2 regions of the Streptomyces sp. NPDC005863 genome follow, and region 2 is predicted to be linked to the other one. Evidence: riboswitches for the same ligand, from Rfam matches in the RefSeq annotation. Region 2 holds a riboswitch; the other holds the start of a gene.
What was found. Region 2 has a riboswitch for glycine ahead of gcvT (glycine cleavage system aminomethyltransferase GcvT). Riboswitches for the same ligand answer to the same signal wherever they lie in the genome.
Positions count from the first base shown of each region.

Region 1: another riboswitch for glycine. It lies ahead of gcvP (aminomethyl-transferring glycine dehydrogenase); the one in region 2 lies ahead of gcvT (glycine cleavage system aminomethyltransferase GcvT).

Region 1 is NZ_JBIAII010000018.1:95,245-111,125, reverse strand. It holds gene ACFYO9_RS38070 (FHA domain-containing protein) at 1-414, shown strand, start outside; gene ACFYO9_RS38065 (MerR family transcriptional regulator) at 461-1,204, shown strand; gene ACFYO9_RS38060 (bifunctional nuclease family protein) at 1,280-1,753, shown strand; gene ACFYO9_RS38055 (MerR family transcriptional regulator) at 1,923-2,537, shown strand; gene ACFYO9_RS38050 (DNA polymerase IV) at 2,597-4,135, shown strand; gene ACFYO9_RS38045 (PRC-barrel domain-containing protein) at 4,165-4,542, opposite strand; glycine riboswitch at 4,687-4,787, shown strand; gene gcvP (aminomethyl-transferring glycine dehydrogenase) at 4,976-7,864, shown strand; gene ACFYO9_RS38035 (DUF5999 family protein) at 7,997-8,203, opposite strand; gene ACFYO9_RS38030 (hypothetical protein) at 8,522-9,109, opposite strand; gene ACFYO9_RS38025 (glutamate--cysteine ligase) at 9,595-11,118, shown strand; gene ACFYO9_RS38020 (substrate-binding and VWA domain-containing protein) at 11,187-12,962, opposite strand; gene ACFYO9_RS38015 (type II CAAX endopeptidase family protein) at 13,130-13,933, shown strand; gene ACFYO9_RS38010 (PhzF family phenazine biosynthesis protein) at 14,042-14,899, opposite strand; gene ACFYO9_RS38005 (ankyrin repeat domain-containing protein) at 15,023-15,622, opposite strand; gene ACFYO9_RS38000 (PadR family transcriptional regulator) at 15,775-15,881, shown strand, end outside.
Region 2 is NZ_JBIAII010000001.1:307,184-323,064, forward strand. It holds gene ACFYO9_RS01335 (ABC transporter substrate-binding protein) at 1-1,501, opposite strand, end outside; gene ACFYO9_RS01340 (ABC transporter permease) at 1,603-2,607, opposite strand; gene ACFYO9_RS01345 (enhanced serine sensitivity protein SseB C-terminal domain-containing protein) at 2,915-3,727, opposite strand; gene ACFYO9_RS01350 (enhanced serine sensitivity protein SseB) at 3,934-4,713, opposite strand; gene ACFYO9_RS01355 (AAA family ATPase) at 4,758-5,462, opposite strand; glycine riboswitch at 5,610-5,718, shown strand; gene gcvT (glycine cleavage system aminomethyltransferase GcvT) at 5,868-7,001, shown strand; gene gcvH (glycine cleavage system protein GcvH) at 7,099-7,476, shown strand; gene glyA (serine hydroxymethyltransferase) at 7,500-8,762, shown strand; gene ACFYO9_RS01375 (L-serine ammonia-lyase) at 8,960-10,348, shown strand; gene ACFYO9_RS01380 (alpha/beta hydrolase) at 10,378-12,078, opposite strand; gene ACFYO9_RS01385 (EF-hand domain-containing protein) at 12,188-12,400, shown strand; gene ACFYO9_RS01390 (ATP-binding cassette domain-containing protein) at 12,478-13,290, opposite strand; gene leuA (2-isopropylmalate synthase) at 13,287-15,083, opposite strand; gene ACFYO9_RS01400 (FCD domain-containing protein) at 15,306-15,881, shown strand, end outside.

The DNA of each region.
Region 1 (15,881 bases), on a different contig from region 2:
ACGATCTCCATCTCGGGCCTCGAGGCCTACGACGCCGAGACGACGGGGCAGACCGCGACCCCCGCGCTCTCCCCGGAGGCGCAGGCGGCCGTCGACGCTCTGCCGCTCGGTTCCGCGCTGCTCGTCGTGCGCCGCGGGCCGAACTCGGGCAGCCGTTTCCTGCTCGACGGCGAGCTGACCACGGCGGGGCGTCACCCGCAGAGCGACATCTTCCTCGACGACGTGACGGTGTCGCGTCGCCACGTGGAGTTCCGTCGTCTCCAGGACGGTTCGTTCACCGTCGCCGACGTGGGCAGCCTCAACGGCACGTACGTCAATCGTGAGCGCATCGACTCCGTCGCGCTCTCGAACGGCGACGAGGTGCAGATCGGCAAGTACCGCCTGGTCTTCTACGCGAGCCAGCGGGCCATCTGAACCACCCCCAGACGCGGTCTGGGGGGCACACCCCCAGGGAAGGTCCATGCTTCAAACACCGAGGGGCGGTGCCGACATCGGCACCGCCGCCGCGGACCGTCGGCTGATGAGCATCGGTACCGTGCTGAACCAACTGCGGGACGAGTTTCCCGAGGTCACGATCTCCAAGATCCGGTTCCTGGAGTCCGAGGGGCTCATCGAGCCGCAGCGGACGCCGTCCGGGTACCGGAAGTTCGCCCCGGAGGACGTCGAGCGGCTCGGGCACGTCCTGCGGATGCAGCGGGACCACTATCTGCCGCTCAAGGTCATCCGGGAGCACCTCGACGCGCTGGAGCGGGGCGAGCGCCCTCCCATGCCGTCCCTGGGGCGCCAGCGGGACGGCGGTGACGCCAGCGGCCCGGACGAGGCCGAGGGGCCGACGGCGGCCCGTGTGGGCCGTGACGAGCTGCTGGCCGCGGCCGAGATCGACGAGGTCCAGCTCAGCGAGTGGGAGGCGTACGGTCTGGTCGCCCCGCTGCCGGACGGCGGATACGACGCGGAGGCCGTCACGGTCGCCACGCTCGTCGTGGAACTCGGCCGGTTCGGTATCGAGCCACGGCATCTGCGGGCCATGAAGGCCGCGGCCGAGCGCGAGGCCGGGCTCGTCGACCAGGTGGTCGCACCGCTGCGGCGGCACCGAAATCCGCAGACCAGGGCCCATGCCGAAGCTCGTACCAAGGAGCTGGCGGGGCTCACCGGCAGGCTGCATCTGGCGCTCGTGCAGACGGCGCTCGGGATCAGACTGCCCTGACCACGCGTGCGTCCGGCCGGTACTCGGCGGGTGCCCGACTACCCAAACCTGCCAGCCACGTCCTAGGGTTGCTGTGTGAACGAGCTCGACGTCGTAGGTGTCCGGGTCGAAATGCCCTCCAACCAGCCGATCGTGCTCCTGCGTGAAGTGGGAGGCGACCGGTACCTTCCCATCTGGATCGGACCAGGTGAGGCGACCGCCATCGCCTTCGCACAGCAGGGCATGGCACCCGCACGGCCGCTGACCCACGACCTGTTCAAGGACGTGCTGGAAGCGGTGGGCCAGGAGCTCTCCGAAGTGCGCATCACGGACCTGCGGGAAGGGGTCTTCTACGCCGAGCTGGTCTTCGCCAGCGGGGTCGAGGTGAGCGCGCGGCCGTCCGACGCCATAGCGCTCGCGCTGCGCACGGGTACGCCGATCTTCGGCAGCGACGGTGTGCTGGACGACGCCGGCATCGCGATCCCGGACGAGCAGGAGGACGAGGTGGAGAAGTTCCGCGAGTTCCTCGACCAGATCTCGCCCGAGGACTTCGGCACCAACAGCCAGTGAGCCGCTTACGGCGGCCCGCGTCGGACCATTCGGCTAGCCTTTCCCGGCTACGAGGCACGGGAAACCACTCTCAGGGTGATTATCACTCGGCGTGCCGAGTGTGGCGATCGTTGACGAGCCCCTGGCGACTGCCTACCGTCGATGAGGCAGGTCAAGGAGGGAGGTCGGCGTGAGAAGCAGCGGCGACGGTACGGCGGTGGGCGGGCCGTACCCGCTCCACGGCGGCGGGACCGATCACTCTCCGAGTCGCCCCATGGCGGTCCAGGGGAGCGGGGACGCGGCGTCCGGGCAGGAGCGGATCGGCTATCGGGGGCCCACCGCGTGCGCGGCAGCGGGCATCACCTATCGACAGCTCGACTACTGGGCCCGTACGGGCCTGGTCGAACCGAGTGTGCGGGCCGCGGGCGGTTCGGGGACCCAGCGGCTCTACAGCTTCCGCGACGTGGTCGTCCTGAAGATCGTGAAGCGGTTCCTCGACACCGGTGTGTCCCTGCAGAACATCCGGACGACGGTCCAGCACCTGCGTGAGCGCGGGTTTCAGGACCTGGAGCGGATGACGTTGATGAGCGACGGCGCGACGGTCTACGAGTGCACGTCGCCCGGTGAGGTCCATGAGCTGCTCCAGGGCGGTCAGGGCGTCTTCGGGATCGCCGTGGGTGTCGTGTGGCGCGACGTCGAGGCGGCGCTGTCCCAGCTGCACGGAGAGCGCATCGACACCGGCGAGACACTCATCGGACACAACCCGGCCGACGAGTTGGCCAGACGGCGCAACAAGGCCGTCTAGGCCGGGCTCCGGGGCGGTCCGCGGTCGCGTTGTCAGTGGCATAGGGCAGCATCAGAGACGTGAGAAGCGCGCCGACGATTCTGCATCTGGACATGGATGCCTTCTACGCGTCCGCGGAACAGGCCGCGAAACCGAGTCTGCGCGGAAAAGCCGTGGTGGTGGGCGGTCTGGGGCCGCGCGGTGTGGTGGCGACCGCGTCCTACGAGGCGCGTCGTTTTGGTGTGCACTCCGCGATGCCCATGGGGCAGGCCCGGCGGCTGGCGCCGAACGCCGCCTATCTCGTGCCGCGCTTCGGGCTGTACCGCGAGGTCAGCGAGCAGGTGATGGGGCTGTTGCGGAAGCTGTCGCCGCTCGTGGAGCCGCTCAGCCTGGACGAGGCCTTCGTCGACCTGGAGGCGGGTGGCGTCGCCGACGACGCGGAGTCGGCTCGGGCCGTGGGGGAGCGGCTGCGGACGGACATCAGCGAAGTGACCGGACTGACTGGTTCCGTGGGGCTCGCCGTCTCCAAGATGCTGGCCAAGATCGCCTCCGAGGAGGCCAAGCCGGACGGGCTCCGGCTGATAGCGCCGGGGACGGAGCGGGCCATGCTCGGGCCGATGTCGGTGCGCACGCTGCCCGGCGTGGGCCCGGCCACCGGGGACCATCTGCGGCGGGCCGGGATCATCACGGTCGAGGAGCTCGCGGAGGCCGGTGAGGACGAGCTCGTACGACTCCTGGGCAAGGCGCACGGAGGCTCGCTGTACGCGATGGCGCTGGCGCTCGACGAGCGGCCCGTGGTGGCCGAGCGGGAGAGCAAGTCGGTGAGCGTCGAGGACACGTACGACGTGGACATCCATGACCGGGTGCGGATCCGGGGTGAGGTCGCGCGGCTCGCCGACCGGTGTGTGGAGCGGCTGCGGGCGGCCGGTCACTCGGGGCGCACCATCGTGCTCAAGGTGCGGCGGTTCGACTTCTCGACGCTGACGCGCTCCGAGACGCTGCGCGGGCCCACGGACGACCCCGGGGTGGTGCGGGAGGCCGCGGCGCGGCTGCTCGAGTCCGTGGACACCACGGGAGGGGTGCGGCTGCTCGGTGTGGGCGTCTCCGGCCTCGCGGACTACACACAGGAGGACCTCTTCGCGCAGGCGCAGGCGCAGGCGCAGGCTCAGGCCGCCGAGGCGCTTGCTCGGGCGGCCGGGGCGGAGGCCGTCGCGGTCGAGTCGGCTGAGGCGGTGGGAGCCGCGCAGGGGGGCGTGGAGGGCGGTTCCGGGTGCGAGGGCGGCGATGCCGGGGGCGGTGACGTCGTGGCCGAGGAGCCGGTCGCGCTCGGTGAGCGGCGGTGGGCGGCCGGGATCGACGTACTGCACAGCGAGTACGGGCACGGGTGGGTCCAGGGGAGCGGGCTCGGGCGGGTGACGGTGCGCTTCGAGACGCCGTACTCGGCTCCGGGGCGGGTGAAGACCTTCCGGACGGACGATCCGGATCTGGTGGCCGCCGAGCCGCTGCCGCTGGTCGCCGCGGTGCCGTCGGCGCCCGTGGCCGGGGCGGAGCCCGGGAGGGGGCTCGAGAACGCCTCCGGTGTCGCTCGGGCGGAGGTGGGGGACCAGGGGAAGGGCTGAGGCCGCCGGCGGAAGGGATGAGGACGGCGTCAGGGGGATTCCGTGCCCGCGATGCGGCCGAAGCTCTGGTCGGGAGGAGGCGTCCGCGGTGGCGTCGTGTCCAGGCCGTAGTGGTGGTAGAGCTGGAGTTCCTGCTCGGGGGAGAGGTGGCGGCCCACTCCGAAGTCCGGGGCGTCCTTGATCAGGTCGCGGTCGAAGGGGATCCGTACCGTGCCGTCCTCGCCCAGCTCGCTCGGCTCCAGCGGCACGAAGGCGTCGCGGCTGAACAGGCCGGTGCGTATGGCGGCCCACTCCGGGGCCCCGGTGGCGTCGTCGAGGTAGACCTCGTCGATCGTGCCGATCTTCGTCCCGTTCCGGTCGAACGCCTTGCGGCCGATCAGGTTGCGCGGATCGATGTCGGTCTGCACGGGCCCTCCAGATGGTCGCGGGCTGTCGAAACCGGGCGTAACTCATCCTTATTCGTTCGTAGTCACTACGAAAGAGCACTTCGGGGCAGGTGGCCACTCGAGGGATCGGCCGTGGTCCTCGCTGGTAGGCTGGCGTTCGGCTGTTGACCCCGTGCGGGAGAGCTCTCCGGAACACGGTTCCCGGAGGCGCCGAAGGAGCAAATCCTCCCCGGAATCTCTCAGGCATCCAGTACCGCACGGACGAGGTCACTCTGGAAAGCAGGGTGGGCGTCGGGCGGGCACGTTCGAAACCCCTCCTCACCGACGGTGAAAGCAGATCTGTCGACATGACGGGACTGTGAAGCTCTCAGGTTGAGATGACAGAGGGGGAGGCCGTCCGGGTACCCGCGCCGTGGTACCCCTCGCAGGTCGTGCAGACCAGGAGGCCTCCGCCATGACTGCCACCAATCGCATCCCGCTCTCCGCGCTCGAGCAGGGCATCCCCTTCGAGGAGCGGCACATCGGGCCCGATGCGGAAGCACGGGCCAAGATGCTCGCCCAGGTCGGGTACGGCTCGCTCGACGAGCTGACGGCCGCCGCGGTGCCGGATGTGATCAAGAACGCCGAGGCCCTTGACCTGCCCGGCGCGCGCACCGAGGCCGAGGTGCTGGCCGAGCTGCGCTCCCTCGCCGACCGCAACCAGGTCCTCGACTCCATGATCGGACTCGGGTACTACGGCACCTTCACGCCGCCGGTCATCCTGCGCAACGTGATGGAGAACCCCGCCTGGTACACCGCGTACACGCCGTACCAGCCGGAGATCTCGCAGGGCCGCCTCGAAGCGCTGCTCAACTTCCAGACCATGGTCGCCGAGCTGACCGGCCTGCCCACCTCCGGGGCCTCGCTCCTCGACGAGGGCACCGCCGCCGCCGAGGCCATGGCCCTGTCCCGGCGCATGGGCAAGGTCAAGAACGGCGTCTTCGTCGTCGACGCCGACGCGCTGCCGCAGACCATCGCCGTCATCCAGACCCGCGCCGAGCCCACCGGCGTCGAGATCGTGGTCGCCGACCTGAGCGACGGCATCCCCGCCGAGGTCGCCGAGCGCGGCGTCGTCGGCGTCCTCGTGCAGTACCCGGGCGCCTCCGGTGTCGTACGGGACATCAAGCCGCTCATCGACCAGGCCCACGAGATCGGTGCCGTCGTCACCGTCGCCGCCGACCTGCTCGCCCTGACGCTGCTCGCCTCGCCCGGCGAGCTGGGCGCCGACATCGCCGTCGGCACGACGCAGCGCTTCGGTGTGCCGATGGGCTTCGGCGGCCCGCACGCCGGTTACATGGCGGTGCGCGAGAAGTTCGCGCGCAGCCTGCCCGGGCGGCTCGTCGGCGTCTCCGTCGACGCCGACGGCAACAGGGCCTACCGGCTCGCGCTGCAGACCCGTGAGCAGCACATCCGCCGCGAGAAGGCCACCAGCAACATCTGCACCGCTCAGGTGCTGCTCGCGGTCATGGCCGGAATGTACGCCGTCTACCACGGCCCCGAGGGCCTGAAGGCCATCGCCCGGCGCACCCACCGGTACGCGACGCTGCTCGCGGCCGGGCTCGCGGCCGGCGGCGTCGAGGTCGTGCACGGCGCCTACTTCGACACCCTGACCGTGCGCGCCGATGGCCGCGCGGAGGAGCTCGTCGCGGCCGCCCGCGAAGGCGGCGTGAACATCCGCCAGGTCGACGCCGACCACGTCTCGCTCGCCTGTGACGAGACCACCACGCGGGCCCAACTCGCCGCCGTATGGGGCGCGTTCGGGGTCGAGGCCGACGTCGAGGCGCTCGACGCAACCGTCGCGGACACGCTGCCCGACGGCCTGCTGCGCACCGACGACTACCTCACCCACCCCGTCTTCCACCAGAACCGCTCCGAGACCGCGATGCTGCGCTACCTGCGCAGGCTCGCCGACCGCGACTACGCGCTCGACCGCGGCATGATCCCGCTGGGCTCCTGCACCATGAAGCTCAACGCGACCACCGAGATGGAGCCGGTCACCTGGCCCGAGTTCGGCCAGCTGCACCCCTTCGCCCCCGCCCAGCAGGCGCAGGGTTACCTCACGCTCATCCGCGAGCTGGAGGAGCGCCTCGCCGAGGTCACCGGGTACGACAAGGTCTCCCTGCAGCCCAACGCCGGTTCGCAGGGTGAGCTGGCGGGTCTGCTCGCCGTCCGCGGCTACCACCGGGCCAACGGCGACGACCAGCGCACCGTCTGCCTCATCCCCTCCTCCGCGCACGGCACCAACGCCGCGAGCGCCGTCATGGCCGGCATGAAGGTCGTCGTGATCAAGACCGCCGACGACGGCGAGATCGACGTCGAGGATTTGCGCGCCAAGATCGAGAAGCACCGCGACGAGCTGTCGGTGCTGATGATCACCTACCCCTCGACGCACGGCGTCTTCGAGGAGCACGTCGCCGACATCTGCGCCGAGGTCCACGAGGCCGGCGGCCAGGTGTACGTGGACGGGGCCAACCTGAACGCGTTGGTGGGCCTCGCCAAGCCGGGTCACTTCGGCGGCGACGTCTCGCACCTGAACCTGCACAAGACCTTCTGCATCCCGCACGGCGGCGGTGGCCCCGGTGTCGGCCCGGTCGGCGTGCGCGAGCACCTCGCCCCGTACCTGCCGAACCACCCGCTGCAGCCCGCGGCCGGCCCCGAGACCGGTGTCGGCCCGATCTCCGCGGCGCCGTGGGGCTCGGCCGGGATCCTGCCGATCTCCTGGTCGTACGTGCGCCTGATGGGCGGCGAGGGCCTGAAGACCGCCACCCAGGTCGCGGTGCTCTCCGCCAATTACATCGCCAAGCGCCTGGAGCCGCACTACCCGGTGCTCTACACCGGTCCCGCCGGTCTCGTCGCGCACGAGTGCATCGTCGACCTGCGCCCGCTCAGCAAGGCGACCGGCGTCAGCGTCGACGACATCGCCAAGCGGCTCATCGACTACGGCTTCCACGCGCCGACCATGTCCTTCCCGGTCGCCGGCACGCTGATGATCGAGCCGACGGAGAGCGAGGACCTGGGCGAGATCGACCGGTTCTGCGACGCGATGATCGCCATCCGCCGGGAGATCGAGAAGGTGGGCGCCGGTGAGTGGAGCGCCGAGGACAACCCGCTGCGGAACGCCCCGCACTCCGCCGCCGCGCTGAGCGGTGCGTGGGAGCACGGCTACAGCCGCGAGGAGGCCGTCTTCCCGGCCGGTGTCGTCGCCTCGGACAAGTACTGGCCGCCGGTGCGCCGCATCGACCAGGCGTACGGCGACCGGAACCTGGTCTGCTCCTGCCCGCCGCTGGATGCGTACGAGGACTGATCACGGCGCCCGGGTGGCGCGGGCATACTGCGGGGCCGGTTCGGAGTTCTTCTCCGGGCCGGCCCCTCGTTTCTCGGGCGGTGCGGTGGTGCGGTCGTGCGGTCCTGCCGTGGTGCGGTGTGCCGGCGGTGGTCAGGCCGCCGTCATGATCCGGTCGGTGCCCAGCGGTCGGTGCGGTGCGATGATCTGTCCGTCCGGCAGCAGCTCACCGGTGTCCTCGAAGAGCAGGACGCCGTTGCACAGCAGGCTCCAGCCCTGTTCCGGGTGGCTCGCCGTGAGGAGCGCGGCTTCCCGGTCGGCGGAGTCGGCTGTCGGGCACGGTGGTTGGTGCTGGCACATGGAAGGGTTCTTTCGCTGCGATGAGATGGCTGTGACGTCGGTCCTGTGGCTCGATGCGGTGTTCATAACCGCCCCCCGTTGTAGTCGGTCCGGTCCCAGTGTTGCCCTCCGCGCGTCAATCCGCAGGGATTTTGCCGCAGCGGTTCCTACTGCTTGAGGACGTATCACCCGCGCGGACGGTTCAGCTCAACTCCACTGTCTTTTCGGGTGGTTCGGCGTGGCCCGAGTGGGCTAGTCCACCTGGGTGGGCAGCGCTGTGCCCCGCGGCCGGGGCGGCGGGGCACAGTGCGGACGTACGGGCGACCTCGGCCGGGTGCCTCAGGCGGGCGAGCTCAGCAGGGGTGCCGGGGTCAGGCGGTGGTTGAGCATCGGAAGGAGCTCGGCGACGCGGTGCGGACGGTGGGCCGCGATGCCGGGCGGTGCGGGCGCCAGGGGTACGAGCAGGTCGGTGGCGGCCAGCGTCCCCTCGGCGCCGTCGTCCGTGCAGTCTCGGTGCAGCCAGAGCGTGAGCATATAGAGCTCCGGCACCGAAAGGAGCCGGGGCTGATAGGGCACCGGCATGGCCTCCGCGTGCCGCAGTGACCGCTCCGTGGAGGTGATGTAGGGCCCCTCGAAGAAGTGCGAGAACGCCCAGCCGTCCGGCGTGAGCATCGTGTCGGCCGCGGCGACGGAGCGCTCGCCGCAGCGGATCAGGAAGCGCCAGCCAAAGAGCCGGGTGGTGGGTGACGTCCCCTCGGGAGTGATGCGGTCCAACACGTGGACCGGCAGCGGGAGTTCGGGACTCGTCGGTCCCTGCGCGGCACGCAGGGACGGGGTGCGGGCCTCGCGTACGGCCGTGGGGGAACCGAGTGCCGCGAGGACGCTGCGCAGGGCGGGCGCGGGAGCCGGGGGGACATGCAGCGGCATGGTGGGTCGCCTCTCTCGTTCGACAGGCACGGTGGAGCGGGGGCGGGTGCGTGACGGCGCTGTCAGGCTCTGGGTCAGAGGGGCGGGGGCTGGATACCGCGAGCGCCAACTCTCTGCCTAGATTGCGGAGTTTATACGAGGTGTGTTCGGACGGTGTTTCACCTAGACGCAGTGGATATTGCGGACAAGGTGCAAATGCGCCGTCCTTGTGAGACGTTTATCCTGATTTCGCAGGGGCGCTGCCGCCGTGACCTCGGATTTCCGCCGGTACGCGGTCGGCCGATTCCTGCCGGTACTTTTGACCAGGTGGTTCGGAACGGAATCTTCACTGTGCCGCATGCCTGGTGAATGTGCCGGACGGCAAGGTGTGTCGAGCGTAGCGCCCGACGGCGGTGCGTGGGGCGTTATCGATCACATTGCCGGGGCATCATCCCCCGTACACAGCGGTCCGACCCACGGCCGCCCGCTTCAGGAGGGACGCTTCGATGGGGGAGAAGGTCGCGGCAGGCACGTTCGACCTGGCCGATCGGCACCACTACCGAGGCAAGCTCCGCGAGTGCCTTGCGGGGCTGGAGCGATTGCTGGCGGAGGAGCGATTCGACCGGCCCAAGAATCTGATGGGCATGGAGATCGAGCTGAATCTCGTCGGGCCCGACGGGCTGCCGAGGATGTTGAATGCGCAGGTACTGGAGCGCATCGCGAGCCGGGATTTCCAGACCGAACTCGGAATGTTCAATCTGGAAGTGAACATTGCCCCGCACCGGCTCGGCGGCCGGGTGCTCGACCGGCTCGCCGAAGAGCTCCGCACCGGCCTCAACTACGCCCACAGAAAAGCCAACGAGGTCGACGCCGGCATTGTCATGATCGGTATTCTGCCGACGCTGAACCGCGCCGATCTGGTCTCCGCGAACCTTTCCGACGTCGATCGCTACGCCCTGCTGAACGACCAGATCGTGGCGGCGCGCGGGGAGCGTTTCGTCCTGGACATCGAGGGCGTGGAGCGGCTGACCTGCACCTCGGCGTCGATCGCGCCGGAGGCGGCGTGCACGTCGGTGCAGCTGCATCTGCAGGTCACGCCGGGACGCTTCGCCGATGTGTGGAACGCGGCGCAGGCCATCGCCGCGGCGCAGGTCGCCGTCGGGGCCAACGCGCCGTTCCTGTTCGGTCGCGAGCTGTGGCGCGAGTCGCGGCCGCCGCTGTTCCTGCAGTCCACCGACACCCGGACGCCCGAGCTGCAGGCGCAGGGGGTGCGGCCGCGCACCTGGTTCGGGGAGCGGTGGATCACCGGGCCGCTGGAGCTCTTCGAGGAGAACCTGAAGTACTTCCCGGCGCTGCTGCCGCTGCTCGACGAGGAGATCCCGCGCGAGGTCCTGGACGCGGGCGGCGTGCCGCAGCTCGGCGAGCTGGTGCTGCACAACGGCACCGTCTACCGCTGGAACCGCCCGGTGTACGGCATCGCCGACGGCGTCCCGCACCTGCGGGTGGAGAACCGGGTGCTGCCCGCGGGGCCCACCATCACCGACGTCATCGCCAACGCCGCCTTCTACTACGGCCTGGTGCGGGCCCTCGCCGAGGAGGCGCGGCCCGTCTGGACCCGGCTGCCCTTCGAGGCCGCCGCCCGCAACTTCGACACCGCGTGCCGCGACGGCATCGACGCCACGCTGCAGTGGCCGCGGCGCGGCAGGCTCGGCGGCACGGCGGAGGTGGCGGCCGTGGACCTCGTACGCGACGAGCTGCTGCCGCTCGCGGCCGCGGGTCTGGACGCGTGGGGCGTGGAGGCCGCCGACCGGGATCTCTACCTCGGGGTGATCGAGGAGCGGTGCCGGCTGCGGGTCAACGGGGCGTCCTGGCAGGCGACGACGTACCACCGGGCGCTGGAGGCCGGGATGGCGAGGGAGGCGGCGCTGGCCGCGACCACGCAGCGGTACGGGGAGCTGATGCACACGGGGGAGCCGGTGCACACGTGGCCCGTGGGGCTCAGGCAGCCGGCGGTGCCGCTCGGCGGGTGACGCCGCGTGCGACCCGGTGGGTGACGCCATGTGTGACTCGGCGGGTGACGCCATGCGTGGCTCGGTGGTCAGCCCTGGTTGCTGCCCGCCTCCATGATCGCCTTGAGGATGACCGCGTGGATCTGCGCCGGGTCGTCGACCTGGTGGCCGGAGCCGCCGGTCGCCTCGGCGATCTGCTGGACCTCGTCCTTGTCGGCCTCAGGACCGACGGCGATCGCGATGACCGGCACCGGCCGCCGCGGATCGGCGAGCTCCTCCAGCCGCGAGATGAGGGCGCTGCGCGAGATGCTGTCCGGGTCCTGGTTGGCGCCGTCGGTCAGGATCACCAGGGCGTTGAACTTGCCGCGCGCGTACGTCGACCGGGCCTCTTTGTACGCGGCGAGCGTGGTGTCGTACAGGCCGGTCGCCCCGCCGGGTACGGGCTGCAACCCGTTGAAGGCCTCGGTCAGGCGGTCCCGGTGGGTGGCGCCGCCCTCGCGGCCGCCGAGGCGTTCGGCCGGCTCCAGCTCGCGGTAGTCACGGTTGCCGTCGAGACTGGTGGCGAACTCCCACAGGCCGATCTCGTCCTCGTCCGTGAAGCCCGCGAGGGCCCGCAGCAGCGAGGACTTGGTGACCTCCATGCGCGACTGGCCCCGGCCCGGCACCAGTTGGCGCATGGATTCCGAGGCGTCGACGACCGTGTTGAGCCGGGCGCTCTGCACGGTGATCGTCCACATGCCCAGGGTCTCCTGGAGCTGCTTGTCGGAGGGCGGGTCGAGGGACTCCGCCGCGTAGGGCTGCGGGGTGCGGCCCCCGGCGGCGGTGATCAGCCGGTCGGAGGGCCGCTCGAGGTCGGTCCTGAAGCCGTGGTCGGCCAGGATCTTCTGGCCCTTCTCGTCGCTGAACATCGTCATGAAGCGCAGTGCCGCACGGCTCGTGTCGGTGGACATCCGGTCGTCCTCGACGAGCGTGTACGGGTAGTCCAGCCGGGGTGAGCCGTCCTTGGGGTAGAAGAGGTCGAGGCCGTTCTCCTCGCCGGCGCTCTCGTTGTGCGCGAAGGCGGCCTGCTCGGAGATGATCAGGGCCTGGTTGCGGCGCGGGTTGCCCTGTTCGGTGCCGGAGCCGTCGGGGGCCAGGGTCTCCAGGAGCCGGCCGTCGTTGTCGGTGGTGCGGGCGGACAGCGACTTCGCCAGTGCGGCGGCCTGGGTGTCGCCCTCGTCGCCGCCCTGCTTCTTCGCGGACGCGCCCAGTTCGGCGAGGGCGAGCAGGCCGGTCGCGCTGCGTGCGGGATCGGCGGCGCCCAGCCGGAGTTTGTCGCTCTTCATGGCGGCCGCCGTCAACTTCGGCCAGTCGTACGTCTTCTTGGGCCAACCCAGGGACTCCGCGGCGGAGGGGATCACGCCGATGGCGACGGGGGACGAGGCGATGTTGCCCGCGGGGGATATCTTGTGCTGCTTCGCGCCGAGGCCCACGCGCCGGACCCACAGGCCGGAGTCCGGCACCCACACGTCGTACTCGGGTTCGCCCTTGCCGGCGCGGAGTTCGGTGGCGACGTCGTACGAGTCGCGGGCGCTCACCCGTACGTCGATGCAGTGGCCGTCGGAGGTGAGCTCCTCCTCGCGGGCGGTGGCGGCGGCCTTGCGCAGGGCCGGGGCGATGGCGGGCGCGGCGACGACGTCGAGGTCCACCGCGTCGTCCGCGCAGGACCCGCCGAAGGAGAGCAGTCCGCTGCCGACCGCCGCCGCCGTGCCGCCCGCGATCATCAGGACGAGCGCCGTGGCCAGGGCGACCGTGCGGCCGCGGGCACGCGGCCGGGGGTCGGACGCGGCCGTCCCGTGCTCATCGGGCAAGCTGTGACGTCCCATGGCGGTGGTGCCCCTCCTTGATCGATGAAGCAAGGAAAGAGGGGGCTGTACGCCCGAAACCGGCGTCCGTCCCCCTCGGCCTGTCGCGCACGATCTTCGTAACTTCTTTCGAGACCCTAGCGGGACGAGGATGGGGATGAGGCGGGATTACTCAACTGGAGGCGTCAGTGCAAGCGGAGCCGGGGCCGATGGCCGGTTCTTTTCCAGCGGACGGGCCCTCGCGGCGCACTCTCCGGGACGAGACGTTGCTCGTCCTGGCCCTCTCCCTCGGGGCGAGCGGAGTGTCCGCGCTGATCAGCTTTGTCGGCTCGGTCACCAAACCGGGGGGTCTCAAGGACCAGGCCGCCACGCTGAACAGTTCGGCGGCGCCGGGACGTCCCTGGCTGGATCTCGCGTGGCAATTGTTCGGAATCGCCACGGCGTTGGTGCCGGTGGCGCTGGTCGCGCACTTCCTGCTGCGGGAGAGGGCGGGGCTGCGGACGATCGGGTTCGACCGGACGCGGCCGTGGCCCGACCTGGGGCGCGGCGCCGCGGTCGCCGCGGTGATCGGCAGCACGGGCATCGCCTTCTACCTGGCGGCCCGCGGCCTCGGCTTCAACCTCACCGTGGTGCCCGAGGACTTGCCTGACGTGTGGTGGAAGTACCCCGTCCTCGTGCTGTCCGCGGTGCAGAACGCGGTCCTGGAGGAAGTGATCGTCGTCGGCTATCTGCTGCGCAGGCTCGGGCAGTTGGGGTGGACGCCGATGGCGGCGCTGGTGGGCAGTTCGGTGCTGCGGGGCTCGTACCACCTGTATCAGGGCATCGGCGGGTTCTTCGGGAACATGGCGATGGGCGTGGTGTTCGTGCTGCTCTACCGCAGGTGGGGGCGGGTCGGGCCCCTGGTGGTGGCGCACACGCTGCTGGATGTCGGGGCGTTCGTCGGGTACGCGCTGCTCGCGGGGAAGGTGGACTGGCTGCCAACGCCTGCGTGAGGCGGGGGCGCGCGGCGGATCGACGGTGTCGGTGGTGGGGACGTACGAGTCGCTCGTACGTCCCCACCACCGTGTCCGTCGTCCCCATCGCCGTGTCCGTGGGTGTGGTCAGGCGAAGAGCTCGCCCTCGATGACCGTGACCGCGCGGCCGCTCAGCAGGGTGCGGTCGCCGCGCAGCTCCGTGCGGACCAGGCCGGTGCGGGGCGAGGCCTGCAGGCCGGTGAGCCGGGCGCGGCCGATGCGCTCGGACCAGTAGGGGGCGAGGGCGGTGTGCGCGCTGCCCGTCACCGGGTCCTCGTCGATGCCGACGCGCGGGAAGAAGCAGCGCGAGACGAAGTCGTAGGCACCGGAGGGGTTCTCGGCCCTGGCCGTGGCGATGATGCCGCGCTCGGAGTGGTGGACGAGGGCCTTGTGGTCCGGGGTGAGCGACCGGACCGTCTTCTCGTCGGCGAGCTCGACCAGCAGGTCGCCGACCTGCCGGCCCGTGTCGTACGCGGTGAGCGGCGCGGCTCCCAGGGCCTGGGCGATGCCGTCGGGGACGGCGGCCTCGGTGAGCGGGGCGGTCGGAAAGTCCAGGGTGAGGGAGCCGTCCTCGTGCGCGGTCGCCGTGAGGACACCGCCGCGGGTGGCGAAGCGGACTGTGCCGGACGCGGCGCCCGTGGTGTGCAGGACGTGGGCCGTGGCCAAAGTGGCATGGCCGCAGAGGTCGACCTCGGTGGCGGGCGTGAACCAGCGCAGCGCCCAGTCGGCGTCGGCGCCATCGGGCAGCGGGTGGGCGAAGGCGGTCTCCGCGTGGTTGACCTCGGTGGCCACGTGCTGCAGCCAGGTGTCGTCGGGGAAGGCGTCGAGGAGCAGGACACCGGCCGGGTTGCCGGCGAAGGGGCGGTCCGTGAAGGCGTCGACGACGCGGATGCGGTGGGACGTCGGGGGCGGCGTCGTGGTCTGAGGCGGAGTCGGAGTCGGCATGGGGTCGACGGTAGAGGGCCGCGCGGCGGGGAGGGTAAGGCCAATTGCGTGTCACTGGACTTGTCTTCGGAGTGGATTGGCTCCTGCCGTCGAGGACGTCGCCGCACCTGGACGGCCGCAGGCTCAGTCCTGGATGCCCGCAGCGTGCAGGGCGTCGACGATGAGCGCGTACTTCTGTGCGGCCTCCGGGAACCGCTCGGCACCTGCGCGGGCCTCGCTCAACGCCTTCGCCGTTGGCGTCGCACCCAGGGCGAGCAGCTGGTGCGCCATCTGCACCTGCCCGAAGGCGGCCGTCCACTCAAGGGGCGTCTTGTCCTTCATCACTGCGTTGATGTCCGCTCCATGACGTAGGAGCAAGGCCACGGTCTGCGGGTGCCCCTGCTCCACGACCGTCGCTGCCAGCACCAGCGGTACGTGGTTCAACCTGCCCTGAGCGTCGGTGGGGGCGCCGGCGTCGAGCAGGATTCCCACCACTGCCGTGTGCCCGTGCATGGCCGCCAGGCAGAGCGGCGTCAACTCGCCGTACTCGCCTGCCCGTTGCCGCGGATCGGCTCCCGCGGCGAGGAGCAAGCGAACAGTCTCGGTGTGCCCCGCGTACACCGCGAGATCCAGCGGGGTACGCCCGGTCGTGCTCACGGCATCCACCTCGGCACCGGCGTGCAGCCACCGTGCCACCGCAGCCGCGTCTCCGTCCCGTGCCGCCTGTGCAAGCCCCTCCGCCATGTCCACACCTCGATCATGCCCGGTCGCAGAAGCGCAGGTCAGGCGGAGGGTTGTCAGACGAACTATTCCGATATATCGTTGAGGCATCGCGACAGGTTCGCGACTGATCAAAGATCGGATCGTCCGGTCGACCACATCAAGGAGTGATCGCTATGCGTTCCCACGGTTTTGAACACGAGCACGGACGCGGCCATGGACATGGCCGTCACGGCGGCCCCGAGGGCCGTGAAGGATTCGGCCGCGAAGGATTCGGCGGCTT
Region 2 (15,881 bases):
CGGTCGGGTTCAGGAAGCGGCTGTCGAACAGCGGCTGCGCGTAGCCCTGGCCGGACGGGAAGTCCGGGCCCCAGCCGCTCATCGTCATGCCGTAGCCGCGCTTCTTCACGACGGACGGCGAGCCGGTGATGCTGGAGGTGTCGGCGCCGTCGAGGGAGTCGACCTGGACGTTGATGCCGACCTTCTTCAGGGACTCCTGAAGCGCCTCGGCCGCGTCGACCTCACCCGGGTTGTTGCTGCGGGCGGTGAGCTTGGTGGTGAAGCCGCCGGGCTTGTCGCACTGCTTCAGCTCGTCCTTGGCCTTGGCGACGTCCGGCTTGCCCTTGCGCGCGAGGACGCCGTACGGGTCGTACTTGCTGTAGCCCGGGATCGCCACGGGGAAGGTGCTGTTGGCGATGTCGCCGGCCGCGACCTTGCCGCCGCGGGTCTGCTGCAGGCTCGCGAAGTCGGTCGCGTAGAACACGGCCTTGCGGCAGTGCACGTTGTCGAACGGCTTGGCGTTGTGGATCAGAGCGACGTAGCGCACGAAGGACGTGTGCATGTTGTCGACGTTGCCGCGGTGGTCGGTGACGGCGCTGACGCGGCCGGACTGAGTCATGCCCGTGCCGTTGAGGTCGACGTCGAAGTCACCCTCCATCAGCTTCTTGTCGTTCTCCTCCTGGTTGGCGGAGATCGTCACGTCGATGACGTCGGGCAGGGCCGCGCGGATCGGGTCCGAGGACTTCTTCCACTTGTCGTTGCGGACCAGCACGATCTTCTTGTTGGACTTGTACTCCTTGAACTTGTACGGGCCCGCGGAGAACGGTCGCTGGGTGTACTTGGCCTTGGTGTCCTTGGCCTCCTTCACCGGCGAGCCGGTGGGCATGGCCAGGAACTGCTCGAAGTCGCCGTTGCGCTTGGGCAGCTTGAAGATGATCGTCTGGTCGTCGGGGGTCTCGATCGCGTCGAGGCCGCCCTTGTCCTTGTAGGGGCCCTTGTACTTGCCCTTGGGGTCGAGCGTCTGGCGGATGTAGCCCGGACCACCGGTGATGGTGTCCGTCGCCCAGGTGCGCTCGATGCCGTACTTGATGTCCTTGGAGGTCAGCTTGGAGCCGTCCTCCCACGTCAGGCCGTCACGCAGCTTGTACGTGTAGGTCTTGCCGTCGTCGGAGATCTTCGCGGTGGAGGTGGCGAGGTCCGGGACCAGCTTCGTGCCCGCCTTGCCCGGCTTGGTGTCGTAGGTCACCAGCTGCCGGGTGTAGAAGCGCATGAAGTCCCACGTCATGCCGTAGTAGGCACGCTGGGGGTCGGCGGAGTCGAGGTCCTGCTTGCCGACCATCTTCAGCGTGCCCCCCTTCTTCTTGGAAGGGTTGGCGATCTTGTTCAGCGCCGCGTTGTAGCCGGCACCCTTCGAGTCGCTGTCGCCACCGTCACCGCCGCCGCACGCCGTGGTGGTCACCAGCGCCGCGACGACGAGGGCCGCACCGCTGGTGAGCCGTCGTTTCGTGGAACCTGTGGGCATTTTCTCGTAACCTCCGAGATCGCGGTCCCTGGCCTAGTGCTGCCGGAGAACCATGGTTAAAGCCACCTGACATGCGGCAGGGGCAAGCCAATTGGGACCTTCTAGCGCGTCCCCTTCGGGTCGAGCGCGTCGCGCAGCCCGTCGCCGAAGAGGTTGAAGGCCAGCACGGTGATGAAGATCGTGACGCCCGGGAAGACCATGAACATCGGGTCGTGCTCGTACGTCTTGAGCGCGTCGCGCAGCATGCCGCCCCAGGAGGCCGTCGGCGGCTTGACGCCGGCGCCGAGGAAGCTGAGGGCCGCCTCCGTGAGGATGTTGGTCGGGATCATCAGCGTCGCGTAGACGGTGATGGGCGCGACCAGGTTGGGCAGCAGTTCGCGGAAGAGGATGTGGCGCTTGCCGCCGCCGAGGCTGCGGGCCGCCTCCACGTACTCGCGCTCACGGAGCGAGAGCGTCTGGCCGCGGACGATGCGGCCGACGTACGGCCAGCCGAAGAAGCCGATGACCATGACGAGGATCGCGACGCGCACGCTGGTGCCCTCCAGGCCCAGCAGGTCGTCGGGGAGCACGGAGACCAGCGAGATGATGAAGAGCAGCTGCGGGAACGAGAGCAGGACGTCCATCACACGGCTGATCAGCGCGTCGACCCAGCCGCCGAAGTAACCGGCGATGATCCCGAAGAGGGTGCCGAGGGCCACCGCGACGATGGCCGCGAGGAACGCCACCAGGAGCGAGATCCGCGCTCCGAAGACGATGCGGCTGAAGACGTCGCGGCCCTTGTTGGGCTCGACGCCGAAGAGGAAGTCGCCGCTCACCCCGCCGAGCGAGCCGGTGGGCAGACCGGTCAGCTCGTCCAGCTTGTCCTGGTGGAAGTCGTTGGGCGGGTGGCCGAGCAGGCTCACGATCAGAGGCGCGAAGACGGCGACGAGCACCAGGACCAGCACCGTGATGCCGCCGGCCAGGGCGACCTTGTCCCGCTTCAGGCGGTTCCAGGCGATCTGCTTGAGGGACCGCCCCTCGACCTTCTTCACCCCTGCATCAACTGCGGGGGCGACGTCCTCGGTCGGATCCGCGTCCGCAGGTGTGTCATGCAATGGTGCCGTCATCGTGGCAGGGACCCCTCTCAACCGGTGGTGACCGGCCCGCACTTGCCGCTGTAGCGACGTGATCAGTCGTCGTACACATGGGGCGAAGGCCCCTTGGAGCGGGAGTCTTCATCCACGTCGCGATCTGTTACCAGACTTGACGGGGAAAGGATGCGCAAACGTGATGCTGATCGAGGTGTTCCGTTATCCGGACGTCAGTGAACGAGGGGCGAACACGGGGCAGTTGGGGCGCAAGCCGTCACTCCTGCCCATACGGCCTCACCAGCACCACAACGGACATCGCGGCGGTCGGCGCTGCTCAGCGGCGCTAGTACTGCGCCGGGTAGCCGTAACCGCCGGCCGGCGCCGGGGCGGGCTGTGCCTCGCGGTCGTAGAAGGGGCGGGCGTTGGCGCGGAGCCACATCGTGACCGGGTCGTCCTCGTCGGACATCGCGACCGTCGAGACCGGCAGGCCCTCGGGGACGGCGGGAATGGACTGCTGCATCATCGTCCGCACGGCGTCCACCGACGGCGGCGAGGTGTCGTACACGTCGAGGCCGATGGCCAGATACGGCGCCCCGAGCGCGGGCTGCACCCAGGCGCGGCGCAGCGAGCGGACCACCGGGGTGCGGTGCGCGTTCTGCGTCAGGAGCGCGTAGAACTGCGGGATCTGGATGCTCGGTTCGGTCAGCCGGAGGGGCCCCGCGGGCAGCAGGTCGAGGCCGGTGGCGATACGGCGCAGATCCAGCCACGGGATGCCGACGCCGCCGCCCGGCGCGTGCGGATTGAGCCAGAGGCCGTAGTGGTCGGGGTAGAGGGTGCGGGCGACGTCGGTGCCGCGCACCACCTCGTAACTGCGGTTCCAGCCACTGGCGGAGAGCTCCTGGGCGGAGGTCACACAGGGGGCGTAGCCGAGGCCTTCGACCTCCATGTTGCCGTACTGGGCGTCGGGGGAGCCGGCCTGGCCGTGCCAGAGCAGCATCCACACCTGGTCGGCGGCGAGGGCGCGAAGGAGCGCCTCGTAGGCGTCGTAGCGCCCCGGGGTCACCTGGCGCAGCAGCTGCTCGACCTTCCCCGGAGCCCGCGACTCCGCTCGAGCAGGGGAGGCCCCATCGTCCGCGGCCGTGCCCGACGCACTCACCCGTAACCGCCCCTTCGCTTCGCACCCGACTGCCCGACAACCGAACCGTGCACCCCGCCGTCCGGGCACGGAGGTGCCCCGACCGGGTCATGGAACCAGCTTAAGCGGCGATCCCGGCGCGGACTTGACGTACGACACCTCGGGTCCCTTCGTACGGCGCCCGTGGCCCCGGCCCGCGGCTTTCGGCCCCGGCGCGCCGCCCGGCCTCAGCCGACGCGCTGATAGAAGGGCCGCACCCGGGCCCGCAGCCAGTCCCCCACCGGGTCCTGCGCCACGTCGAGCAGCACGAGGTTCACCGCCCACGGGAGCGGGGCCTGCCCGAGGGCGCGGCCGAGCGCCTCCATGGGCAGGTCGCGTGCGGTGCCCTCCCAGGTGGCGAGTTCGACGCCGACGAAGAGCGTCGGGTCGTCGGTCTCGACGTTCGCCAGGCAGCGGCGGGCGGTGAGCACGACGCCGCTGGCCTCGAACTCGCGGCCGGCGGCGGCCAGGAAGTCCACCGGCTCCTCCTGCCAGTCCGGTTCGTAGAGCCGCACGCGGCCGCCGGTGGAGGGGCCGTCCAGTGCGGAGCGGCCGGCCCTGCAGAGCTCGGCGACGGCGGCGGGCGGCAGCGGGGCGCCGACGGTGCCGTCCGGGTTCAGCGCGATGCCCAGCTGCGGGGGCAGGCCGCGGGCGAACTCCACGGCGGCCGCCACCGTGCACCCCATGCGGTCGGCGGCGGCGCCGAGCGCCTGGCGGAACTGCTGCTCGGAGGTGAAGACGGGGACGTACGCCTGGCCCCCGATCTCCAGCGTCGGCAGGTCGAGGGTGCCGCTTTCGGGACCGCCGCCGTTCGGCAGCGGGATCCATATCTGGCTGCGGCCGAGGACCTCCACGATCCGGCCGCCCGCCGATTCGGCGGCGCCGAGGGAGGCCGCGAGGACCTCCTCCAGCTCGTTGCCCGGCCATCCCGCGTACGGATGGGCGTGTGCCTGCGCCGGAAAGTCCATCTGTCCAACCCCTGCTCGCGACCGCTCTGCCTGCGGCTCGAACCCTAACGCCGGGCGGTTCGGCCGTCGAAGGCGATCCCCCGCAGGACCTGCGCCGCCGCCCGGTCCAGGAGCACCGCGGAGCCGCAGCCGCGCGGCAGGTCGCCGCGCTCGGCGGCGTCGACGAGCCGGCCGACGGTCCTGCGGTGGCGCGCGAAGGCGTACCGGGAGACGCCGCGGCCGCGCTCGCGCTGGCCCGCGAGCGCGGTGTCCACCGGCACGTCGAGCAGCAGCAGGTGCAGGGCCGCGCCGCGCCGGCCCGCCTCGCGGGCGAGCCAGCGGCGCACCCAGGGCTGGGTGCCGCAGTCGTGCACCACGACGCCCGCCCCGGAGCGCAGGGTGCGGCGCAGTCCCGCGTAGTGCGCGAGGCGGACCAGGGGGCGGTAGACCACGTACGGGAGGAGGCGGGGCATCCGGCCGGCCCAGCGGTCGCGGGTGTCCTGGGAGTCGATGCGCGGGCCGGAGACGGCCTGCCGCATGAGCGTCGACTTCCCGCCACCGGGCAGCCCGGAGACGACGACCAGGTCGCCCGCGCCGAAGGTGAGGCGGTGCGGGCTGTGGCCGGAGCGCCGGCGCAGGTCGCGGACGACGGCCACGGGGAGCGGGCCGCAGCTCTCCCGGGCCGGGGCGGCGACCTGCTTGGGCAGCGCCACCCCCGTGGTTGAGGCGAAGACGCCTGTCCTGCTGCGCACCGTGATCGGCCTCCCCATAGCGGTCACGTACTGCTTCCCCGTCAAGTGTAAAGAGAAGGTAATGCGGCACAACCGTGCGCGGGCCGCGCGATCCGCGCACGGTCACGGGTCCCCCTGGACAGGGTCGCGTGCAATGATGAGCCCGCCAACTCCATACCGGCCGTTTGAATCCGCGCGGGAGAGTCTCCGGGACCAGCAGGTGCTGTGTCGTCCGGGGCGCCGAAGGAGCAAGTCCCTCCCTTGAATCTCTCAGGCCCCGTACCGCGCGGGCGAGGCACATCTGAAAAGCGGGCCGCCCCGGCGGTCCCACCCAAGGTGCAAGCCGTACGTCTCGGATACCGGGACGCTTGCGGCGAACCTCTCAGGTTCCGATGACAGATGGGGAGGATCGACCTCGCCCGTCATGCCCTGGGAGTTCCCTTCATGAGCACTGCCCCCCGTCTGACCGCCCTCGACGCCGTGCACAGGTCGCTCGGCGCGACCATGACCGATTTCGCGGGCTGGGACATGCCGCTGCGGTACGCCAGCGAGCGTGACGAGCACAACGCCGTGCGCACCAAGGCCGGCCTCTTCGACCTCTCCCACATGGGCGAGATCACCGTCACCGGCGCCGAGGCCGCCGACTTCCTGAACTTCGCGCTGGTCGGCAACATCGGCTCCGTCGGCGTCGGCCGCGCCCGCTACACCATGATCGTCGCCGAGGACGGCGGGATCCTGGACGACCTGATCGTCTACCGCCTGGGCGAGACCGAGTACATGGTCGTCGCCAACGCCTCCAACGCGCAGGTCGTGCTCGACGCGCTGACCGCCCGCGCCGACGGCTTCGACGCCGAGGTCCGCGACGACCGGGACGCGTACGCGCTGCTCGCCGTCCAGGGCCCGGAGTCCTCCGCAATCCTCAAGCAGCTCACCGACGCCGACCTGGACGGCCTGAAGTACTACGCGGGCCTGCCGGGCACCGTCGCGGGCGTCCCCGCCCTCATCGCCCGCACCGGCTACACCGGCGAGGACGGCTTCGAGCTCTTCGTCGCCCCCGGCGACGCGGAGCAGCTGTGGGGCGCGCTCCTCAAGGCGGGCACCCCCGTCGGTCTGGTCCCGGCCGGCCTCTCCTGCCGCGACACGCTGCGCCTGGAGGCGGGCATGCCGCTGTACGGGCACGAGCTGACCGCCGGCCTGACACCGTTCGACGCGGGCCTCGGCCGGGTCGTGAAGTTCGAGAAGACCTGGCAGACCGAGAACGCCCGGGACTTCGTGGGCCGCGCCGCCCTCGCGGCCGCCGCCGAGCGCGCCGAGACCGCACCCCCGCGCAAGCTCGTCGGCCTGGTCGCCGAGGGCCGCCGGGTGCCGCGCGCCGGTTTCCCGGTGGTCGCCGACGGCAAGGTGATCGGCGAGGTCACCTCGGGCGCCCCGTCCCCGACGCTGGGCAAGCCGATCGCCATGGCGTACGTCGACGCCGAGCACGCCGCCCCGGGCACCCGGGGCGTCGGCGTGGACATCCGCGGCACCCACGAGCCGTACGAGGTCGTGGCCCTGCCGTTCTACAAGCGCCAGAAGTGACGCCCGGCGTGCGGCACGGCGCCCCGGCGCCGGACGTGACCCCCCGCACACCGTCCCCGTTCCGCAGCACCCACCCGCGTACAGGAGAATTCAGGTCATGAGCAACCCCCAGCAGCTGCGTTACAGCAAGGAGCACGAGTGGCTGTCGGCCGCCGAGGAGGGCGTGTCGACGATCGGCATCACGGAGCACGCCGCGAACGCGCTCGGTGACGTCGTCTTCGTGCAGCTTCCGGAGGTCGGCTCCACGGTGACCGCGGGCGAGACCTGTGGCGAGCTGGAGTCGACCAAGTCGGTCAGCGACCTCTACTCCCCGGTGAACGGCGAGGTCACCGAGGCCAACCAGGACGTCGTGGACGACCCCTCGCTGGTCAACTCCGCCCCGTTCGAGGGCGGTTGGCTGTTCAAGGTGCGCATCACGGACGAGCCGGGCGACCTGCTCTCCGCCGATGAGTACACCGCCTTCGCCGCCGGCTGACCCATACCGTTAGGGATCGCGTGATGTCGCTTCTCAACACCCCTCTCCACGAGCTGGACCCGGACGTCGCCGCCGCCGTCGACGCCGAGCTCCACCGCCAGCAGTCCACCCTGGAAATGATCGCCTCGGAGAACTTCGCTCCGGTCGCCGTCATGGAGGCCCAGGGCACCGTCCTCACCAACAAGTACGCCGAGGGCTACCCCGGCCGCCGCTACTACGGCGGCTGTGAGCACGTGGACGTGACCGAGCAGATCGCGATCGACCGGGTCAAGGACCTGTTCGGCGCCGAGTACGCCAACGTCCAGCCGCACTCCGGCGCCTCCGCCAACCAGGCCGCCCTGTTCGCCATCGCCAAGCCCGGCGACACGATCCTCGGCCTCGACCTCGCGCACGGCGGGCACCTCACCCACGGCATGCGCCTGAACTTCTCCGGCAAGCAGTTCAACGTGGTCGCCTACCACGTGGACGAGGCCGGCCTGGTCGACATGGCCGAGGTCGAGCGCCTCGCCAAGGAGAACAGCCCGAAGGTGATCATCGCGGGCTGGTCCGCCTACCCGCGTCAGCTGGACTTCGCCGAGTTCCGCCGCATCGCCGACGAGGTCGGCGCCAAGCTGTGGGTCGACATGGCGCACTTCGCCGGGCTCGTCGCCGCCGGACTGCACCCCAACCCGGTGCCGTACGCGGACGTGGTCACCTCCACCACGCACAAGACGCTCGGCGGCCCGCGCGGCGGCATCATCCTGGCCCGCGACAAGGAGTTCGCGAAGAAGCTGAACTCCGCGGTCTTCCCCGGCTTCCAGGGCGGCCCGCTGGAGCACGTGATCGCCGCCAAGGCCGTCTCCTTCAAGGTCGCCGCATCCGACGACTTCAAGGAGCGCCAGCAGCGCACCCTGGACGGCGCCCGCATCCTGGCCGAGCGCCTGGTGCAGGACGACGCCAAGGCGGCCGGCGTCGGTGTGGCCTCCGGCGGCACGGACGTGCACCTGGTCCTGGTCGACCTGCGCGACTCCGAGCTCGACGGGCAGCAGGCCGAGGACCGCCTCCACGAGGTCGGCATCACGGTCAACCGCAACGCCGTCCCGAACGACCCGCGCCCCCCGATGGTCACCTCGGGCCTGCGGATCGGCACGCCGGCGCTCGCCACCCGCGGCTTCCAGGAGGACGACTTCCGCGAGGTCGCCGACATCATCGCCGAGGCCCTCAAGCCGGGCTTCGACGCGGACGCCCTGAAGGCCCGTGTCACCGCACTGGCCGACAAGCACCCGCTGTACCCCGGCCTGGGCTGAGTTTCGTACCCTTTTGTTCGTACGCTTTTGTTCGTACGTACGAAACGTCGGGGCACCCCGCACACTGGACAGTGAGCGGGGTGCCCCGCACCACGTGACCCGCCCGCAGTCCCGCAGTTCCGTGTTTCTGCACCGCCTTGTACTTCTGCTCCACCCCGGCAGACAACGGCGTCTACCAACCACCCTTGGAGTATCCCGTGGCCATCTCGGTCTTCGACCTGTTCTCGATCGGCATCGGCCCGTCCAGCTCCCACACGGTCGGTCCGATGCGTGCCGCCCGCATGTTCGCCGGACGCCTCAAGAACGAGGGCCTCATGGCCCACACCGCCGCGATACGGGCGGAGCTGTACGGCTCGCTCGGCGCGACCGGCCACGGCCACGGCACCCCCAAGGCCGTCCTGCTGGGCCTTGAGGGCGAGTCGCCGCGCACGGTGAACGTGGAGGGCGCCGACGACCGCGTGGACGAGATCAAGAGCAGCGGCCGCATCAACCTGCTCGGCGTGCACGAGATCGACTTCGACTTCGACGAGGACCTGGTCCTGCACCGCCGCAAGGCCCTGCCCTACCACGCCAACGGCATGACGATCTTCGCGTACGACCGTGAGGGCGCCCTCGTCCTGGAGAAGACGTACTACTCCGTGGGCGGCGGCTTCGTGGTCGACGAGACCGTGCTCGATCAGGAGGGGGGCGCCGAGGGCGCCAACCCGATCGTGCCGGACGACACCGTCCTCAAGCACCCCTTCCGCACCGGCGACGAGCTCCTGCGCCGCGCCGAGGAGACCGGCCTGTCGATCTCCGCGCTGATGCTGGAGAACGAGAAGGCCTGGCGCACGGAGGAGGAGATCCGCGAGGGTCTCCTGGACATCTGGCGCGTGATGCAGGCGTGCGTGTCCCGCGGCATGTCCCGCGAGGGCATCCTGCCCGGCGGCCTGAAGGTCCGCCGCCGCGCCGCCAACTCCGCACGCCAGCTGCGCGCCGAGGGCGACCCGCAGGCCCGCGCGATGGAGTGGATCACCCTCTACGCGATGGCCGTGAACGAGGAGAACGCCGCGGGCGGCCGCGTCGTGACCGCCCCGACGAACGGCGCCGCGGGCATCATCCCCGCGGTTCTGCACTACTACATGAACTTCGTGCCGGGGGCCGATGAGGACGGCGTGGTCCGCTTCCTGCTCGCGGCCGGCGCTATCGGCATGCTCTTCAAGGAGAACGCCTCGATCTCCGGCGCCGAGGTCGGCTGCCAGGGCGAGGTCGGCTCCGCCTGCTCGATGGCGGCGGGCGCCCTCGCCGAGGTCATGGGCGGCTCCCCCTCCAAGGTGGAGAACGCCGCCGAGATCGGCATGGAGCACAACCTCGGCCTGACCTGCGACCCGGTCGGCGGCCTCGTGCAGATCCCGTGCATCGAGCGCAACGGCATGGCGGCCGTGAAGGCCGTGACCGCCGCGAAGATGGCGATGCGCGGCGACGGCTCGCACAAGGTCTCCCTCGACAAGGTCATCAAGACCATGAAGGACACCGGCGCGGACATGTCCGTCAAGTACAAGGAGACGGCGCGGGGCGGGCTCGCGGTCAACATCATCGAGTGCTGACCCCGGTGCGGGTCCGCCCCCGGCCCGCGTCAGCAGGTCGCGCCGGGGCGGACCCGTTTGCCGTCGATGAGGTAGGCGTCGACGGCGTCCGCTACGCAGGCGCCGCCGCGGCCGTAGGCGGTGTGGCCGACGTCCTCGTACGTCAGGAGCATGCCGCCGGGGAACTGCCCGGCCAGGCTCTCGGCCTCCTCGTACGGGGTGGCCGGGTCGCCCGTGGTGCCGACGACCAGGACCGGGGGAACCCCGTCGGCCCGGACCCGGTGCGGGCGGCCCGCGCCGGGCCCCGTGGGCCAGTCCTTGCAGGTCAGCTCGTCGAGGACGCTCGTCGTCCCGTAATTTCCCGCCGCCTTCTCGGCGGCGCCGAGGGCCTTCCAGTACGGGGCCGCCGTGTGCGGGTGGGGCACGTCGAGGCAGCTGACGGCGACGATGGCCTCGTCGTCGTTCTCGGCGGTGGCCCGGGGGCGGGGGCGGGGGCGGTGCCCGCGGCGGGACTCCGTGGCCGGGGAGTCCGACTCGGCCAGGCGGGCGAGCCGCGTCCCGTCGCCGTCGTCCGCCGCCTCCAGCGCCCGCGACAGCTCCTCCCAGTCGTCCTCCGGGCTGTACATCGCGGCCGTGACCACGTCGAGCACCGTCCGGGCGTCGACCTCGTACAGCTCCTCGTCGGTGACCGGCAGCGGCGCGCGGGCCGCCCGCGCGTACACCCCGTCGAGCAGCGCCGCTATCTCCGCCGGGGTCGAGCCGGGGCAGCTGTCGCCCGCGATGTCGGCGCAGTACTCGGCGTAGTCGTCGACCGCCCTGCTGAAGCCCACGCCCTGGCTCAGCGCGCGCTGCCGCCAGTCCAGGGCGGGGTCCATGGCGCCGTCCAGGGCCAGGGCGCGGACCCGGCGCGGGAACTGCTCGGCGTACGACGTGCCGAGGCTCGTGCCGTAGGACCAGCCGAGGTAGGTGAGCCTGCGGTCGCCGAGCGCGGCCCGCAGGACGTCCAGGTCACGGGCCGCGTCCACGGTGCCGACGTGCGGCAGGACGGCGCGGCTGCCCCGCACGCACGCGGCGGCCTCCCCGTCGGCCTCGGCCACCGCGCGGGCGCGGTCGGCCGGGGTGCGGGGGGTGAGGGGCTCGGGGGCGGCCTCCTCGTCCTCGTCCGTCTCCGCGTCGTCCTCGTCCGTCTCCGCGTCGTCCTCGTCCGTCTCCGCGTCGTCCTCGTCCGTCTCCGCGCACGAGACCGCGGGGACGCTGCCGCCGACGCCGCGCGGGTCGAAGGAGACGATGTCGAAGCGGGCGCGGAGCCGCGCGGTGAAGGCCTCGCCGCCGTCCGCCTCGAGGTCGCTCACGCCGGAGGCGCCCGGACCGCCGGGGTTGTAGACGAGCGAGCCGATGCGCCGGTCCGGGTCGGCCGTCTGCGCCTGCACCACCGGCAGGACGAACGTCTTGCCGTCGTCGGGGTGGGCGTAGTCCCGCGGGACGGTGAGGCGCGCGCAGCGCAGGTCGCCGCAGCTCTTCCAGGCCAGCCGCTGCCCGTAGAACCGCTGGAGCTCGGGGCGCGGGGCCGCCTTGCCGTCGTCCGGGGCGGCCTCACCCGGCGCGGTGCAGCCGGCGAGCGCGGCGGCGGTGAGGGCGGACAGGGCGAGGGCGAGCGGGCGGCCGGCGCCCCGCCGGGACCGGCGGCGGTGGTGGACGGGGTTCAACGGGTCGCTCCCAGGTTCGATGTGCTCACCCTGGGAGACGGGCACGGCCGCCGCCCCGCTCCGTCGTCCGGCGACCAATCCCCGCGAGGGGCACGCGCCGGGGCTCCCGCTACCCTGACCCCCGTCAGTAGTGCACGAAGAAGGGGTGGATCCGGTGGCGGACATCGAGGAAGCGCGCAAGACGTTCGAGCAGTTCGACGCGGACGGCGACGGCTTCATCACGGCAGCCGAGTGGAAGAGCGCCATGGCCAGGATGGGCGACTTCTACCAGACCGAGGCGGTGGCCGAAGCCGTGATCGGCTCGAAGGACACCAACGCGGACAAGCGCCTCTCCTTCGACGAGTTCTGGGCGAGCCTGAACAAGTAGGCGGGCGGACGACGAGGGCCCGGCGCACGATGGCGCGCGGGCCCTTCGCCGTATCCGCTCGCTCCCCCGCCCGCGCGTCAGCGGCTGGTGCGCACGCTCCACCGTCCGTCCCTGCGCTCCAGGCGCACGGGGTGGTCGAAGCACTTGCCGACCTGGTCGCTCGTCAGGACCTCCGCCACCCGCCCGGAGGCGAGGGCGCGCCCGTCGCGCAGCAGCAGCGCGTGGGTGGTGCCGGCGGGCAGCTCCTCCAGGTGGTGTGTGACCAGGACGGTGGCGAGCTCCGGGTGGGCCTCGCGCAGGGTGTCGAGGCTGTCGAGGAGGCGTTCGCGCCCGGCGAGGTCGAGGCCGGTGGCCGGCTCGTCGAGCAGGACCAGGCGGGGGCTCGGCATCAGCGAGCGTGCGATGAGCGTGCGGCCCCGCTCACCCTGGGACAGCGTGGGCCAGCGCGCGTCCGCCCGGTGGGCGAGGCCGAGCAGGTCGATCAGCCGGTCGGCCCGCGCCTCCTGCCCGGGGGTGGGGCGCCACCGCGGGACCGGCTCGACGCTGTTGGTGAGGCCGGTGAGGACGACCTCGCGGACCGGCAGCGGCGAGCGCAGCGGATGGCGCGGGTTCACATGGCCGACGTAGGCCCGCAGCTCACGCAGGTCGACGGTGCCGAGGCGGCGGCCGAGCACCTCGACCGTGCCGTGCGTGGGGTGGGTGACGGCGCCGCAGAGGCCGAGCAGGGTCGACTTGCCCGCGCCGTTCGCGCCGAGCAGCGCCCAGTGCTCGCCGGGGCGGACGGTGAAGGTGACGTCCTCCAGGATGGGCCGCCCGTCGCGGACGACGGTGACGCGGTCGGCGCGCAGGACGGGGGCGGCCGGGTCGCCCCCGGGCGGGGCGGCGGTCATCGCCTCGCACCCGCCCGGTTCACGGCGGCGAGGACGGCCTGCACGGAGGCGGTCAGGACCGAGGTGTCCAGGCCCGCGCCCCAGCACTCGACGTCGCCGACCCGGCACCGCACGTACGCGACGGCCTCGCTGCCGCCGCCCTCGCCCACGGCGTGCTCGGCGTAGTCCAGGATGCCGACGGTGATCCCGGCGGCGGCCAGGGCGTCGACGAAGGCGGACAGCGGGCCGTTGCCCACGCCCTCGTAGTCCCCGGCCCGCTCCCCCACCCGCAGGGTGCAGACGAAGCGGTGCGCGCCGTCCGGGGCCCGGTCGGTGGTCCAGGAGCTCAGGCCCACCTCGCCGTCCCGGCCCGGCACCACGTACGTCGCCCGGAACAGCTCGTACAGCTCCTTCGCGGTCGCCTCCCGGCCGCTGTCGTCGGTGGCCTCCTGCACCACGCGCGAGAAGTCGGGGCGCAGCGACGACGGCAGGTCGAGGCCGTGCCGGGTCTGCAGCAGATACGCCATGCCGCCCTTGCCCGACTGGGAGTTGACGCGGATGACGGCCTCATAGCTGCGGCCGATGTCCGCCGGGTCGATCGGCAGATACGGCACCTCCCACGGCGCCTCACGCTCCGGGACGCCCAACTCGGCTGCCCGCCTGGCGTGTTCGGCGAAACCCTTGCTGATGGCGTCCTGGTGGGTGCCGGAGAACGCGGTGTGCACGAGGTCGCCGGCGTAGGGGTGCCGGGGGTGCACGGGCAGCCGGTTGCAGTGCTCGACGACCTCGCGTACGGCGTCGATGTCGGAGAAGTCGACCATGGGGTCGACGCCTTGGGCGTACAGGTTCAGGGCGAGCGTCACCAGGTCGACGTTGCCCGTCCGCTCCCCGTTGCCGAACAGGCAGCCCTCGACGCGCTGGGCGCCCGCCAGGACGGCGAGTTCGGCGCAGGCGACACCGGTGCCGCGGTCGTTGTGCGGGTGCACGGAGAGGATGACGGAGTCCCGGCGGGCGAGGTGGCGGTGCATGTACTCGATCTGGTCGGCGTACACGTTCGGGCTGGCGATCTCGACGGTGGCCGGCAGGTTGTGCGTGACGGGCCGGTCGGGGCTCGCGTCCCACAGCTCGGTCAGCCCGTCGCAGACCTCCAGGACGTAGTCGGGCTCGGTGAGGTTGAACGTCTCCGGCGCGAACTGGAACCGGATGTCGGCGTGCGGCCGCTTGTCGGCGAGCCGCGCCATGTGCGCCGCGGCCTCCCGGGCCACGGAGTGCACCTCGGACCTCGACCGGCCGAGCACGGTGTCGCGCCAGAGCGGCGAGGTGGGGATGTACAGGTGCACGACGGCGCGCGGCAGCCCGTCGATCGACGCGAAGGTGCGGTCGATCAGTTCGGGCTTGGCGGGGGTGAAGACGACGACGGTCACGTCATCGGGCAGCTCGCCGCGCGCGGCCCGCCCTGCCAGGTCCCGCACGAAGTCGAAGTCGGTCCTGCTGGCCGAGGGGTAGCCGACCTCGATCTCCTTGAACCCCATGGAGACCAGCAGGTCGAAGAAGCGGCGCTTGCGCCCGGTGTCCATCGGCTCGGCCAGCGCCTGATTGCCGTCGCGCAGGTCGACGGGCACCCACAGGGGAGCGCGCTCGAACCGGGCGTCCGGCCAACTCCTGCGCGCCACAGGCACGTTGACCCGCTCCTGGTAGGGACGGTAGCGGTGGTGCGGCATGGGGCCGGGGCGCTGCGGATTCCAGTCGTACGTGGGGCCGGGGGCGTCGGCGACGGGGGTGCCGGGGGCGGTGACGGGCGTGCCGGGGTTCATGCGGGGTTCTCCTGCTCCTGAGCTCGGTCGGCGGACCGGCAGCACGGCACCCCGCGGCGGGGTGCCGGTCGCGTCAGGCCCCGCCGCGGCAACCGAGAAGGAGGAGACCGCGGAAGATCATGGGGCTACACTAGCCACACGTCAGCTCCTCAGACAAGTACTCCTCAGACAAGTTCCCGCCCGTATCCCGGCGCCCCGCCCGAAAGGCCACAGGCCCACCCCATGCCGCTCGGCTCCGTACGCCCCAGCCCCCTCGTCGAACAGGCCGCCGCCCGGCTCCGCGCGCAGATCACCGACGGCACCTGGCCCGTCGGCACCCGGCTGCCCGGCGAGACGACCCTCGCCCAGGAGCTGGGCGTGGGCCGCTCCACCCTCCGCGAGGCCCTGCGCGCGCTCGCCGGCGCGGGCCTCGTACGGTCCCGGCAGGGCGCCGGGGTCTTCGTGATCGCGACGGAGCCGGTCGCGGACTGGCCGGCCCGGCTGCGGCGCGCGGCGGTCACCGACGTGTACGAGGTGCGGATGCTGGTGGAGGCCCAGGCGGCGCGGCTCGCCGCGCTGCGCCGCACCGACGAGGACCTCGCGGCGATGCGGGCCGCGCTCGACGGTCGCAGGGCGGCTGCCGCCGGGGCCGACGCGGAGTTCGTGGACGCCGACATCGCCCTGCACGCGGCGGTCGTGGCGGCGGCGCACAACCCCGTACTCACCGATCTGTTCGCGCAGTTCACGCCCGCGCTGCGCACGGGCCTGGTCGACCTGCTCGAACTCACCGACGTACGGGCCGCGGAGGCGAACCACGGC